Regions from separate parts of the Phyllobacterium sp. LjRoot231 genome, predicted to be linked through region 2. Evidence: predicted binding sites of a transcription regulator. Region 2 holds the regulator's gene; the other holds the start of a gene.
What was found. Region 2 encodes PhoB, which activates phosphate uptake and scavenging genes when phosphate is short. Its sites were predicted from a motif close to TGTCATNNANCTGTCAT; they were not measured.

Region 1: a site for PhoB is predicted at 4,144-4,160, ahead of ACSQ3H_RS18225 (RNA degradosome polyphosphate kinase). Genes of this name have one in related genera too.

The regions. Positions count from the first base shown of each region.
Region 1 is NZ_CAXUQT020000001.1:3,657,774-3,665,350, forward strand. It holds gene purQ (phosphoribosylformylglycinamidine synthase subunit PurQ) at 1-377, shown strand, start outside; gene ppx (exopolyphosphatase) at 443-1,951, opposite strand; gene ACSQ3H_RS18225 (RNA degradosome polyphosphate kinase) at 1,948-4,143, opposite strand; gene ACSQ3H_RS18230 (zinc-finger domain-containing protein) at 4,467-4,712, shown strand; gene ACSQ3H_RS18235 (FAD-dependent monooxygenase) at 4,709-5,986, shown strand; gene ACSQ3H_RS18240 (hypothetical protein) at 5,990-6,148, opposite strand; gene ACSQ3H_RS18245 (hypothetical protein) at 6,149-6,517, opposite strand; gene ACSQ3H_RS18250 (amino acid ABC transporter ATP-binding protein) at 6,557-7,360, opposite strand; gene ACSQ3H_RS18255 (amino acid ABC transporter permease) at 7,374-7,577, opposite strand, start outside.
Region 2 is NZ_CAXUQT020000001.1:1,182,865-1,190,441, forward strand. It holds gene pstC (phosphate ABC transporter permease subunit PstC) at 1-846, shown strand, start outside; gene pstA (phosphate ABC transporter permease PstA) at 843-2,162, shown strand; gene pstB (phosphate ABC transporter ATP-binding protein PstB) at 2,233-3,006, shown strand; gene phoU (phosphate signaling complex protein PhoU) at 3,029-3,760, shown strand; gene phoB (phosphate regulon transcriptional regulator PhoB) at 3,778-4,464, shown strand; gene ACSQ3H_RS05785 (hypothetical protein) at 4,764-5,024, shown strand; gene ACSQ3H_RS05790 (hypothetical protein) at 5,436-5,717, opposite strand; gene ACSQ3H_RS05795 (DUF3175 domain-containing protein) at 5,803-6,075, opposite strand; gene ACSQ3H_RS05800 (DUF427 domain-containing protein) at 6,097-6,432, opposite strand; gene ACSQ3H_RS05805 (hypothetical protein) at 6,605-6,919, shown strand; gene ACSQ3H_RS05810 (hypothetical protein) at 7,007-7,159, opposite strand; gene ACSQ3H_RS05815 (PQQ-dependent sugar dehydrogenase) at 7,213-7,577, opposite strand, start outside.

The sequences.
Region 1 (7,577 bases), 2.5 Mb from region 2:
TGCCCGGCGCGCTGATGCGCAACGCCTCGCTCAAATTCGTCTGCCGCCAGGTGAAGCTTGAAATCACCAACGCCAATACGCCGTTCACTCGCGGCTATTCGCACGGGCAGATCATCCAGTGCCCTGTCGCGCATCATGACGGCAATTACTTTGCCGATGCAGAGACACTGGCGCGCATCGAGGGCGATGGCCAGGTGGTGTTCCGTTATGCGGAAGGCACCAATCCGAACGGCTCGATGAACGATATCGCCGGTATCATCAACAAGAACGGCAATGTGCTGGGGTTGATGCCGCATCCGGAAAACCTCATCGAAGCGGCCCACGGCGGTACGGACGGCCGCGCGCTGTTCACAGGCGTGCTGGGGATCGCCGCCTGAGGTCATCCTTCTTGCGTGATGACAGAAGCCCTCGGGTCGTGTGACCCGAAGGACCCTATTGCATTTTAGCCAACAACCATCTTCAGGTTCTTGCCCGTCAGCCTTGCCAGTTGCTGCAGGCGGCCTTCCGGGACGTCGCCGATGAGATCGGCCTTGCTCTTGTCGACCACGAGGTCGAGCCCTTCAGCCGTTGTCTTCCAGGAAAGTTTCGGGACAACCCCTGCCATCGAAGCGGAAAACGGATAGGTGATCCGCATGATCGCCGCGAGAATCCTCGAATATTCGAGCAGTCGCGGACTGGCGATGGCCGCGAGTTCGGGATCCGCCACGCTGTTGGTAATGCCTTCGTGCCGGAAGAAATTGGCAAGTGCGATATAAGCGCGGCCGGGATGATCGATGCCGACAAAGGCAGCATTCGAGATCATGTTCAAGGCCTGTGAGCCGCGATAATCCGGATGCGCCCGCCAGCTGATATCCGCAACGAGGCAAGCCGCACGGCGATAGCGCTTTTCGTCTTCGGTTTCATCATAGCCAAGCGCTGCAAAAGCGTCGCCGGTCCAATCGGCGAGTTCGCGCGCATAGGCCGGCGAACGGGCCCGCAGCACAGCCAATTCGTCCGCCGCAGAGATCAGCGGATCCTCCAGCTGCTCGCTTTCCGGCAGCAGCGAATAAAGGAAACCTTCACGCACGCCGAGCGCGGAGAACACGACTTTCGAGGGCCGCATCAGCTTGATGGTTTCGAGAAGCGCGATAGCGCCATAGGACAAGAGCGCCCGGCGGTTTTTCGAAACATCCTCGATGCCGCGCATGTAGTCGAGATAGCCGGCGGCAACAAGCTTCAGGAAGCGCTGCGCTTCCTCGAAGGGAATTTCATAATGGTGCATGACATGGAGCGGGTAGTGCGTCGCGCTCATATGCAGCTTGGCAAGATTTCGCCAGGTGCCGCCGACCGCATAAAAAGTCCGGCCTCTGCCATTGGCGAGAAGTTTTGCCGTCGACAAATGTTTCCTGGCGATGCTGACCGCTTCGGTCAGATCGCCATCCGACATATCCTGCAGGCGCAGGCCACCCAGAGGCAGCGTGATGCCGTCACCGATCTGGCGACCCTTCACGTCGACCAGTTCGAGACTGCCGCCGCCAAGGTCGCCGGCGATGCCATCGGGATCGTGAAAACCGGAGATGATACCGAGCGCCGAATAATAAGCCTCTTCCCTGCCCGACAGAACTTTGATCGGCTCCTTGAGCAGCGCCTCGGCTTCCTTGATGAACTGCGAACCGTTTTCCGCCTCGCGTGCCGCGGCCGTCGCCAGGACATCGAGTGAGACTGCTCCAGCCTGATCAGCGAGCGCGCGGAAGCGGCGCAGGGCGCGAAGAGCACTTTGTACTGCCTTTGCGTTCAGCTTTTTGGTCTTTACCAGCCCCTTGCCAAGGCCGCACAATATCTTTTCATTGAACAGAACCGTCGGGGACCGGTTTACGCCTTCATACACCACCAAACGTACAGAATTCGAACCGATATCAATGACAGCAGCCGGTTGACGCCCCTGCACGCGTCCTTGTGCAGCCGATATCATGCAGCCTTATTTCTCTTTGACCGCTTGCGATGCGCAATCAATCGGGGTGCTGAAGACTTCAGCGACTTGCCACGGCCTGAAAGGCTGGGATTTGTCATGAAATATTCCTGTGCGTTAAAAGCCTCTTCCCCGTCAGCCGGGGCGATCCGGCGCGACGTTCCGTCTGCTAGTAACTCGTAACTCTGCTGATTGTCGAGGAGGTTCGCCAACATAATCTGTGAAAGAACCTGTTGGTGCACAGTTGGATTGGTGATCGGAACCAGAGTTTCGACGCGACGATCGAGATTACGGGTCATCATGTCGGCCGAGCCGAAATAAACCAGCGCCCTATCCGACGGTAGCGGTTCGCCATTGCCGAAGCAGAAAATACGGCTGTGTTCGAGGAACCGTCCAACGATGGATTTCGCCCTTATGTTATCGGAAAGGCCCGGAACCTGCGGACGCAGACAGCAAATACCACGCACGACGAGATCGATGTCCACCCCGTGCTGGCTAGCTTCATAGAGCGCGTCAATGATTTCTGCATCGACCAGGGAGTTCATTTTCATCCAGATCGATGCCGGACGGCCGGCCTTGGCGTGGGCGATTTCCTCGGCAATATGCTGCATGATGCGCGGACGCAACGTGATCGGCGAAACGGCAATGCCCATCTCGCCGGAAGGTGGCGTGTAGCCGGTGATGTAGTTGAAAATCTGAGCCACATCGCGGCCGATCGAAGGCTCACATGTGAAGAACGACAGGTCGGTATAAATCTTCGCGGTGATGGGGTGATAATTGCCGGTCCCGAGATGCACATAGCTGCGCAGCTTGTTTTCCTCACGCCGCACGATCAGCGACATCTTGGCGTGGGTTTTCAATTCGATAAAGCCGAAAACCACCTGTACACCGGCGCGCTCCATGTCGCGGGCCCAACGAATATTGGCTTCCTCGTCGAAGCGGGCCTTGAGTTCGATGAGCGCCGTCACCGACTTGCCGGCGTCTGCGGCATCAATCAGCGCACGCACGATCGGACTGTCGTTCGAGGTGCGGTAGAGGGTCTGCTTGATGGCCACCACGTCGGGATCGGCCGCAGCCTGGCGCAGGAACTGGACAACTACGTCGAAGGATTCGTAGGGGTGGTGAACGATGATGTCCTTTTCGCGAATCGCAGCAAAGCAATCGCCGCCATGTTCGCGGACGCGTTCCGGAAAACGCGGATTATAGGGCACGAATTTCAAATCCGCGCGCGGAATGCTGACGATTTCCGAAATCATGTTGAGTGCCAACAATCCGCCAAGAACGCTGATGCGGTTGTCGGGAACACCGAGCTCGGTCGCGACGAAGGTGCGGAGCGATTCCGGCATTTCATCATCGAACTCGATGCGGATAACCTGACCGCGACGCCGGCGCTTCAGTGCGGTTTCGAACAGACGGACCAGATCCTCGGCTTCTTCCTCGACCTCGATATCACTGTCGCGGATGATGCGGAAAGTGCCGGCGCCCTTGACTTCGTAGCCGGGGAACAGTCGCCCGGTGAACAGACTGATCGCATCCTCCAGTGTGAGGAAACGGAAACGTCCGCTGTCATCGGGAATCTGGATGAAGCGCTTCAGCGCTTGCGGCAGGCGAAGCAGCGCCGTCATCGGACGATTGTCAGTGCTCCGGTTGAGAAGCATGGCGATGGTGAAGCCGAGATTGGGAATGAACGGAAACGGATGGGCTGGATCGATGGCGAGCGGCGTCAGAACCGGATAGATGGTTTCGAGGAAGTGATCTTCCAGCCAGGACTGCTCAGTCTTGGTCAACCTGTCCGGACGAACGATCTCGATGTTTTCCTTGAGCATTTCGGCTCGCAAATCATCGAGCCTCAGCTGCTGGGCAATCTGAAGTTTTCCGACTTCGTCGAGAACGAATTCGAGCTGTTCCTGGGCGGTGCGCCCATCATCGCTGCGGTCGGAAACACCGGCTCGCACCTGTCCGGCAAGACCGGCGATGCGCACCATGAAGAATTCATCGAGATTGGCCGCGGAGATGGAGAGAAAGCGCAAGCGTTCAAGCAATGGCTGATGCGTGTTCTCGGCTTCTTCCAGCACACGGCGGTTGAACTGCAGCCATGAGAACTCACGATTGACGAAACGATCGACACTTGTGTGCAGGTCCGGCAGATCGACTTTTTCCACAGGCTCCGGAATTGCGGGCGATTGTTCGTTCATTGTCATTCTCCAATCATAGGCATTTGCCAATCCATCCTGATGGCTACCCGATGCGATTTTCTGCGCCTACCAAAGCTCATGAACCCAAAAGTCCCACTGCGCTCCGGGTTTCAACAATCACATCAGTTGCCCCATCAGGCTGAATTCTCAAAAGCCTCTCAAAACTTCCGTGAAGTACGGACTTAAAAGCACACCATAGAGAAGTCTTTTGACAGTTTGATAGCAATCGTCTTGAAATCGTAATCAGGATGATACAAACCGGAATGAAAGAGAAGTCAATTGCGCAACAAGCGCTGGTTTGACGAGTTTTCCAGGAGCGAATAATGGCTGGACACAGCATCCCTCATTTCCAGAACAGCGCCGGTCATGCAGCCATCACCATCGGCGTCAAGGAATTCATGTGCGTCGGGGCCAATCCGCCCTTCGACCATCCGCATGTGTTCCTGGATCTCGGCAGCGACAATGAGAAGGTCTGCCCCTATTGTTCAACGCTCTATCGCTATGACGCATCGCTTGACGCCGATGCGACCATTCCGGAAGGTTGCGCCTATGTGGACACGGCCGCTTGAAAGCAGCGCTTATCGATCTGAAAACAGAACGAAACAGGCGAATTCCAAATCCTGATCAGATCATTATTGCCGGTGCAGGTATTGCCGGCCTCACCCTTGCGCTTGCGCTGAGCGACAAGGGATTTCACGTCCAGATATTCGAAAAAAGCGCGACGCTCGCCGAAATCGGCGCGGGGTTGCAGCTCTCACCCAATGCGACACGGCTTCTCGGCCGGCTCGGTGTGATGGAACAACTGCAGTACGCATCCGTCGAGCCGCAAGCCGTCTGCCTGCAGGATGGAACAAGCGGTGACACGCTTCTACGGTTGCCGATTGGTGAGCAAGCGAAGGAACGCTGGGGTGCGCCCTATATCGTTTGCCATCGCGCCGATTTGCAGAACACCCTGCTCACCCTCGCGCGCAGCCGGCCCAACATTGCCATACAGCTGCAGTCGGCGGTGACCCAGCACAAGGCGGACAGCCAGGGAATGCTCGTCCGCGTGCAATATCACGACCGCATCGAGGAACATCGCGGCGCGCTGCTGGTCGGAGCGGACGGCGTGTGGTCGAACATGCGCACCGCCATGTCCGACACAGACCGCGCGCGTTATACCGGCACGATCGCATGGCGATCATCGGTGGCGGTCGACCAGTTGCCGGAATCGTTCAAGACGCTGTTGCCGCCAGGGATCAACGTCGTCGCCTGGACAGGCGCAAATGCGCATCTGATCGCCTATCCCATTCGCTCCGGCCAGATGATCAATTTCGTAGCGGTTGCGCCTGACCGCCAGATCGGCCGCCGCTGGGCCGTTCCGGTCGATCCGGATAGTCCGAGCCAGAATTTCATCCGGGAATTCGCCGGTTGGCATGCAGGACTGCGCGATGTAATGCGAGCCGGTCGTCCGTGGACGCCGTGGCGGCTATTCGAGATGAAGAAATGCCGGTTCCAGACCGAGGAGCGCCTGGTGCTGATCGGCGATGCTGCGCATGCGATGACGCCTTATGCGGCACAGGGTGCAGCGATGGCCATCGAAGATGCGTGCGTATTGGCGGGCGCCTTGAGTGCGGACTGTGCCGCGTGGCCGTCTGCCCTCGCCCGATTCAGCAGAGCCCGGACAAAGCGTATCGGCGCAGTTGTCAGGCGCGGGGCGCTCAACCATCTCGCCTATCATGCCAAGGGACCAGTGGCCGTCGCGCGCAACATGCTGCTGCGCAACCGGCCGGCGGAGAAATTCGTCAAGGGATTTGATTGGCTTTATGGATTTGATGCCGAAGAGCAAAAAGAACAGGTTTGAACGTTATTCGGCCGGTGCAGCGCGCCGCTTCAACTCGCGGGCGATTTCAGCAAGGCGAACGTCAGTCTCATGCATTTGGTTCATCTCATATTTGTAATAAAAATAAGCAACGACCCAAATGATCAAAGGGACGATCGTCATGTAAATGGCATAAATTTCCATTTAACCCAGCCCCTTCCTTAATGTATTTCTACCAAACATATGAAGTACAATTGATATCACAATCCATACGGGAGAGGCAAGAATGAGCCAAATTGTCCTCTCCCAATCGAATTGATGTATCGATGAAGGGTTCGCGATTATTCCAGCCACGGGTCCCATGAATCCTACGACGATAGCCGCCGTCGATAGACGATCAAATGCCCCCGCTACATATTTGCCAATCTCACTTTTTTGCGTCTTGAGCTTTATCGCCTGCTCTTCTAGCTCGTCACTGCGTGGTTCCTTAAGATTTTCCGTCATAAAAATCCGATAATAATGGTTTTTGTAAAATTCAGAGATTGAAAAACATAAAGTGGTGACGGCGGCCACGAGGGCCGCCGCAATAAGTCGATACGTAGTTCAGGACTGCTAGTGCAGGATCTGGCTGAGGAACAGCTTGGTGCGCTCGTGCTGCGGATTGTCGAAGAATTCCGCCGGTGCGTTTTGCTCGACGATCTGACCCTGATCCATGAAGATCACGCGGTTTGCGACCTGGCGGGCGAAACCCATTTCGTGGGTGACGCAGACCATGGTCATGCCTTCTTCGGCGAGCCGGACCATGGTATCCAGCACTTCCTTGATCATTTCCGGATCGAGAGCCGAGGTCGGCTCGTCGAAGAGCATGATCCGCGGGTTCATGCATAGCGAGCGGGCGATCGCCACACGCTGCTGCTGACCGCCCGAGAGCTGGCCCGGATATTTATTGGCCTGCTCCGGGATCTTGACGCGTTCCAGAAAGTGCATTGCCACCTCGTCGGCCTTTTTCTTCGGCATCTTGCGCACCCAGATCGGTGCGAGCGTGCAGTTTTCCAAAATCGTCAGATGCGGGAAAAGGTTGAAGTGCTGGAAGACCATGCCGACTTCGCGACGCACCTCGTCGATCTTCTTCAGATCGTTGGTGAGCTCGATACCATCGACGATGATCTTGCCGCTCTGGTGTTCCTCCAGACGGTTGATGCAGCGGATCATCGTCGACTTGCCCGAACCGGAAGGACCGGCAATGACGATGCGCTCGCCGCGCATCACCTTCAGGTTGATGTCCTTCAGAACGTGGAAATCTCCATACCACTTGTTCATGTTGATGATCTCGACTGCAACTTCCGTCTTGGAGACGTGCAGGAGCGAACGGTCGACGTGGATTTCTTCCGGGTCGATGATGTTTTCTGTTGTCATAAAGATATGCTCCTTAACGTTTGTGTCCTGTATCGAGACGGTTTTCCATGAATATGGAATAACGCGACATGCCGAAACAGAAGATCCAGAAGACGAATCCGGCAAAGATCAGGCCGGAAATGGGTGTTTGCGGAGATGCCCAATTGGCATCGGAAAAGTGTTGTTTCACGGTCCCAAGAAGGTCGAACATGCTGATGACGGAAACAAGGCTGGTATC
Region 2 (7,577 bases):
GGCATCATCCTGTCGATGCTGTTCCAGACGCTAACCTTCTTCCAGTCGGTTTCACCTTCGACTTTCTTCTTCGGCACAGTCTGGGATCCACGCTTTGCAGCTGCGGGTTCCGGTGGTTCACAAGGGCAGTTCGGCCTGATTCCGCTGCTTGCCGGCACGCTTTATATCGCGTTCGTCGCCATGCTGTTCGCGGTGCCGGTCGGCCTGTTCGCCGCCATCTATATGGCGGAATATGCCAGCCGCAACGTGCGTTCCGTCGTCAAGCCGCTGCTTGAAGTGCTCGCCGGTATCCCGACAATCGTCTACGGCTTCTTCGCGCTCGTCACCGTCGGTCCATTCCTGCGCGATCTCAGCGCTGCGCTTTCCGGCGGCTATGCCTTTATCCAGGCGCAGAGCGTCCTGACCGCCGGCATCGTCATGGGCGTCATGCTGATCCCCTTCGTTTCCTCGCTTTCCGACGACATCATCACAGCGGTTCCGGGATCGCTGCGCGACGGTTCGCTCGGCCTCGGTTCGACCAAGTCCGAAACAATCCGCCGCGTCGTATTGCCTGCCGCCTTGCCGGGCATTGTCGGTGCGCTGCTTCTGACCGCGTCGCGCGCTATCGGCGAAACCATGATCGTGGTGCTCGCAGCCGGTGTTGCTGCCAACCTCAATATCAACCCGTTCGAGGCGATGACAACGATCACAGTCAAGATCGTCAATCAGCTGACGGGCGATCTCGAGTTCAACTCACCGCAAACGCTGGTGGCGTTCGCCTTGGGCCTTACCCTCTTTTTCATCACTCTGGCGATGAACATCTTTGCGCTCTACATCGTGCGTAAGTATCGGGAGCAGTACGAATGACCGACATAGCCCTCAATCCTGCTGCTGGTGCATCTGCACGGCCGGCGCGCCGTGATATCGGCCTGAAGCGCCGTTATGCCGCCGAGCGCCGTTTCAAGCTTTATGGCATCGCCGCGATCGCTATCGGTCTCTTCTTCCTGATCGCCTTGATGTATTCGGTGTTTTCCAACGGCTACACCGCTTTTTGGCAAACCGAGGTCAATCTCGCGATCAATCTCGACCCGAAGATCATCGATCCGGACAACAAGCGTGCGACCGATCCGAACGTCCTGCTGACGGCCAACTATCCGATCCTGGCACGCAATGCGCTGGCCGAAAAACTGGGCGTTCCCTCGACGAACAAGCCGGCAATGCGTGAACTGGGCAAGCTCTTTTCTGAGGGCGTCCGTGGACAATTGCGCGAACTCGTTGCCGGCAATCCTTCGCTGATAGGAACCACGCAGAACATCTGGGTACTGACCGGTGCCGATATCGATTCCGCCTTCAAGGGCCAGATCGATCTCAGCGTCGATCAGACCCGCCGCAAGGTTTCCGACCAGCAGGTCGAGTGGATGAACAAGCTGAAGGGCGAGGGCGTCATGGCCCAGCGCTTCAATACGGGCCTCTTTACCTATGGCGCGTCGAGCCGCCCCGAGACATCGGGTCTTGGCGTCGCGCTCATCGGGTCGCTCTATATGATGCTGATCGTCCTGTGTCTTTCCCTGCCGATCGGCGTTGCCGCTTCGATCTATCTCGAGGAATATGCCAAGAAGAGCCGGCTGACGGATATCATCGAAGTCAACATCAACAATCTCGCGGCTGTTCCATCGATCGTGTTCGGGCTTCTCGGGTTGGCTGTCTTCATCAACTTCTTCCACATGCCGCGGTCGGCTTCGCTGGTCGGCGGTATGGTGCTGACGCTGATGACATTGCCGACGATCATCATCGCGACACGTGCAGCGCTGCGGGCCGTTCCGCCATCGATCCGCGCGGCAGCTCTTGGCATCGGAGCGTCGAAGACGCAGATGGTTTTCCACCATGTCCTGCCGCTTGCCGCACCTGGCATCCTGACAGGCACGATCATCGGTCTTGCGCATGCCCTTGGTGAAACGGCTCCACTGCTTCTGATCGGCATGGTCGCGTTCGTCGCCAACAGTCCGGTTACGCCGCTCGATCCGTCCACGGCACTGCCGGTGCAGATCTATATGTGGGCGAATGAGGCGGAACGCGCCTTTGTCGAGCGGACGTCTGGCGCTATCATCGTGTTGTTGATTTTCCTCGCGGTCATGAACATCACAGCCATCATTCTGCGTCGCCGCTTCGAGCGGCGGTGGTAACGGGTCGGGAAAGGCTCTAATTATGAACCTGATGACGGAACGAAATCTCGAAAAAGCGGTAAATGACAAAATGAGCGCTCAGGGAAACGCGATCAAGATGCAGGGCAAGGACGTCACCGTGCACTATGGTGACAAGCAGGCGCTGTTCGGTGTCAGCCTCGATGTGCCGGAGAAGATGGTAACGGCTTTGATCGGTCCCTCGGGCTGCGGCAAGTCCACTTTCCTGCGCAGCCTCAACCGCATGAATGACACGATCGAAGGCTGCAAGATCGGCGGCATGATCACGCTCGACGATGAGGATATCTACAATCCGAAGATCGATGTGGTGGAACTGCGTGCCCGTGTCGGCATGGTATTCCAGAAGCCCAATCCCTTCCCGAAGTCGATTTTCGAAAACGTGGCGTACGGACCGCGTATTCACGGTCTTGCCAAGAACCGCCAGCAACTCGAGGAAATCGTCGAGAAGAGCCTGCGCCGCGCCAGTCTGTTCGAAGAGGTGAAGGATCGCCTGCACGAAGCGGGTACCGGTCTCTCTGGCGGCCAGCAGCAGCGCCTGTGCATTGCGCGCGCCATCGCTGTCAGCCCGGAAGTCATCCTGATGGATGAGCCGTGCTCGGCACTCGATCCGATCGCCACCGCCAAGGTGGAGGAGCTGATCGACGAATTGCGCGAGAATTATACGATCGTCATCGTTACGCACTCGATGCAGCAGGCGGCGCGCGTATCGCAGCGTACGGCCATGTTCCATCTCGGCAATCTCGTTGAAGTTGGTGATACGGAAATGATGTTCACCAGCCCGACGGAAAAGCGCACACAAGACTACATCACCGGACGCTTCGGCTGATCCCGGGAAAGAGGTTGATACCATGACCGAACAGACAGCACAGCACACCGTCCGTTCCTACGACGACGAACTGAAATTCCTGACGCACAAGATCGCCGAGATGGGCGGGCATGCGGAGCGCATGGTCGAGCAGGCTGTCGCTGCCATGGTCAATTCCGACAACGCCCTGGCACAGCGGGTGATCTCGGACGATTTGATCCTCGATGCCGGTCAGCGCGAGATTGACGAAAAGGCGATTACCATCATCGGCAAGCGCCAGCCTATGGCGATCGATCTGCGTGAAGTCATCGGCACAATCCGCATTTCATCGGATCTCGAACGCATCGGCGACCTTGGCAAGAACATCGCAAAACGCGTCGTTGCGGTTACCGATACAAGGCAGACGCTCTCGGTCTATCGCGGATTGCAAACCATCGCTGAACTGGCGCTGACGCAACTCAAGGATGTTCTCGATGCCTACGCCACACGTTCGGTCGCTCAGGTCAATATCGTACGCGAGCGCGATGACGAGATCGACGCGCTCTATACGTCATTGTTCCGCGAACTCCTGACCTACATGATGGAAGATCCGCGCAACATTTCGGCCTGCACGCATCTTCTTTTCTGTGCAAAGAACATCGAACGCATCGGCGACCATGCGACGAACATAGCAGAGACAGTCTATTATATCGTGACGGGAACGCAGCTTCCGGCAGAGCGCCCGAAGGAAGATCAATCCCACACGATCGTGGTGGATGAACATCTCGCATCCTAAGTTTTCAAAGGTAGAAAATGGCTATAGCTCCCAAAATCACTGTTGTGGAAGACGAGGAAGCCTTGAGCGTCCTCCTCAGGTACAATCTTGAAGCTGAAGGCTATGCAGTCGAGACCATCGCACGCGGTGACGAAGCGGAAATAGCCTTGCGCGAGAAGGTGCCGGATCTGTTGATCCTGGACTGGATGCTGCCAGGCCTTTCCGGCATCGAATTGTGCCGGCGGCTGAGAGCCAGGCGCGAAACGGAAATCCTGCCGATCATCATGCTGACGGCACGCGGCGAGGAAAGCGAGCGGGTGCGCGGTCTGGCAACCGGCGCGGATGATTACATGGTCAAGCCGTTCTCGACACCGGAGCTGCTTGCACGCATCAAATCCATGTTGCGCCGGGTCAACCCGAGCCTGCTGTCGCACGTGCTAAGCTTTGGCGACCTCAAGCTCGACCGCGAGCAACACCGTGTCTACCGCAAGGAACGCGAGCTGAAGCTTGGACCGACGGAATTTCGCCTCCTGGAATTCCTGATGCAGTCACCGGGCCGTGTCTTCTCGCGCGGGCAATTGCTCGACAATGTCTGGGGCGCGGATATCTATGTCGATGACCGCACTGTCGACGTTCATGTCGGACGGTTGCGCAAGGCCATCAATATCGGCCGCTCCATCGATCCGATCCGCACCGTGCGCGGCGCAGGATATTCATTCGGCTAATTTATTTGAGGCACGACGGAAGTGACACCTCCCGCGATCGGTTACTGCGTATAACGTCCGATTGGACGCACAGAGGGCGCAGTAACACTTCGATGGCATCATGATGCCATGCTGACGCATTATCATCAGCGACACTCTCAGCAAGTGGAAACAGCGACGACCGATATGGTTCTCGAGAGTTGGAGGATTTGACGATCATGGCAAGCAAGAGCGCCGACTTTCAGGATTGCGTTCATTTGCCACCAGGTTGGCCGAACGCCCGAGCATCCGCCTTTTGATCCTCGCCGGTATGATTTTCGTTGGAACAATTGGAAGAGTCGTGGGTTGAAAGGGCATGGAGAGGGAAAAACCCGAAGGAGGAAAATATGCCCAGCAATGAAAAAACACGTGGTGGTTCATCGGAAAAGCAATCGAAAGCGGATCAGCAGAGCCACAAGAACATGCCCGGCCAGCAACAGCAGGAAGGGATGAAAAGGACTCAGCAAGGGTCCGGTTCGACGCGTGGCGGAACAAGCGAGCAGCCTGCAAAAGCTGGTCAGCAGAGCCACAAGAACAAATGATCCAAAAAAGCCCGTCACTTCGTGGCGGGCTCTTCTTCACTCTCTTTGCCGTTCCCATGGCGGGATGAACCTTCCATCAAGATATTCATCCAGGCAACCCGAATAAACAGGGATCGCGAGGTCCGCCGATTTGAGGAATACAAATGCCCAGCCTGCCTGACTGCCGTCCTGTTGGCAGATTTTGATCTGCGGTAATTTCCAAGAAACGCTGCATCGCTCAGGCCGTGGGCATGAAGCGGGAAACCTTTCTTCAGTGTGCCGAAGGCGAATATTCTCATCGGAAGCCCGCAACGAATTCGCCAGGGCCTGTCAGGGCGGCTATTGAGGACGAGCGGCATGAAACTCAAGGCGCTCGCCCTTAATGGCACGTTGAAAAGCGATGGAAAATCTTCGACTTAGACAAAATTTGTCCTAGACGACCTCGTCGGAAGGCTTGGGCGTGTTCTCGTTGGCCGGATCGCGAAGAACTTGGCCAGGCTCGTCAAGCCGGGTAATCACACCTTTTTCCATGCGGAAGACGCCGTGATGTCCACCTTGCCGGGCGAAATCGGTTTCGAGATCGCCCCACGAGCCAAGAAAATTGCCGCAGGAACTGCAATGTATCGGTGAACTCGATTTTACGTCTGCAGGTATGTCCAGATAGATTGTACCACAGTTTGCGCATTCCAATTTGTGGTCCAGCCTTTGGCCCATCCGAGTACCCTTCTGCATTATTCAAGCAAGAACAGTACGCCGTTTACGGATAAGCGCAATTGTATGTCTATCAGCGGACACGCCGTCAGGAGCGGCCAAATTCCTTCCTCAATTCGTCCAATACTCTCTTTTGTTTTTCCGGCAGGTTGCGACCTGCGCGGTTGATATAGAAAGTCAGCATCGACATGGCGGACCGGAATGGACTGGATTTGCGCCGGTCGGAGTGTTCCGCGGACCGCTTCAGCGAGACGGCAATCTTGTGCGGGTCGTGCTGTTCGAAGACATGAGCCTCAAGGTCTAGCGCGTCACTGTGCTCGGTGACCTCCTGGGACCATTTTTCTTTTGGCTTGTCGGCCATTTTGAAACCTCCAATGATCGTTCATTCGAACGTTACTTTCTTCGGATCGAACGCCCCATGATCCTGGATCGCTGCGACATCCGATATCGGCTCTTCATAGGCCCACATGGCATCCTTCGCCGACTCTCCTTGGCCTCTGACCCGCCAATAGGATGCGGTTCCCTTCCAAGGGCATTTCGTGCTGGTATCGGTTTTTTCCAGATGGACGAAATAGATGTCATCGAAGGGGATATAGAGAACGGAATGGTGCCCGGGCTCCAGCAGTTCCAATGCCCGCTCCGTCGAAGCAATAACGACATCGTGAAATCGTACGGTCACGGGGTGGGAATATGGTTTGATCGTGATGCCGCTATCCATGGTCTGTTCCTTGTCGCAATTGACTGGTCGGGGCTTCGTTGAGTTTCAAGCCGCGAGGAAGCAAAATGTTCCCGGCGGACAGAAAATTGTGAACGCACGCGTGCCCAGCCTACTACACACGGGGAACCCCGGTACTTTTGACGCGTTAGAAAATGTACAGGAGAAAGATCCAATGACTGAGACCAGATTGCTTACGGACCATCAGGAGATTCGGGACTGGGCTGCGGGGCGATCGGGCATACCTGCCATCCGCGATCCGGCAGATTTGATCGGCAATGACGAACCGGTGCTCTCCATCCAGTTCGGCCAGCATGCCTACGAGGATGATGATGATCAGGGCGCGGATCGTCCCGACGATTTCGGCAGGCCGCGTCTGGTCGAATGGGATGAATGGTTCGCGCTGTTCGATCGGGAAGGGCTCGGTCTTGTGGTGGGCGAGGACGTTCCCGGCCAACGCGACGAATTTCACGAAATCGTTCGCAGATAGGTCATGGACAAAAGCCCTTACCTTTCGAGGCGAAGCCCCCAGACGCTACTGGCGGAGGTCAAGACGCTCTTCTTGACGCACTAACCATTACTGCTCTTCGCGATAGATCCGGTCGGTCGCCTGATCGCGAGCTTCCCGTTCATAACGGCTCAAACGGCGCTGTCTCATTCCGAGCGCCAGCAATAGACCCAATATGAAGGGCCCGCCAATCAGTATCAGAAGCCATGAATACTCAGCCATGATTGCACTCCCGTTCTCGACACTAACCGACCAGGGTGCAATAGGTTCCCGATTCACGGTGCGGAGGGGGTGACCCGCCATATGGTGTTGCCAACATCATCCGCCACCAGAAGAGCACCGGCCTTGTCGACGGCCACGCCCACAGGCCGGCCCAAGGCCTTATCGCCTTCGACGAAGCCCGTCAGAATATCCTTCGGCGGCCCATTCGGCTTGCCATTGCTGAACGGAACAAAGATGACCTTGTACCCGCTGCGCGGCTTGCGGTTCCAGGAGCCGTGCTGGCCCACAAAGGCGCCGTTTTTGTATTCAGGGCCAAACAGTGAATCGACATAGAATGTCAAACCCAGCGAAGCGGTGTGCGGACCAAGCGCATAGTCCGGCTTGATGGCCGAAGCGACAAGCTCGGGATTTTGCGGGC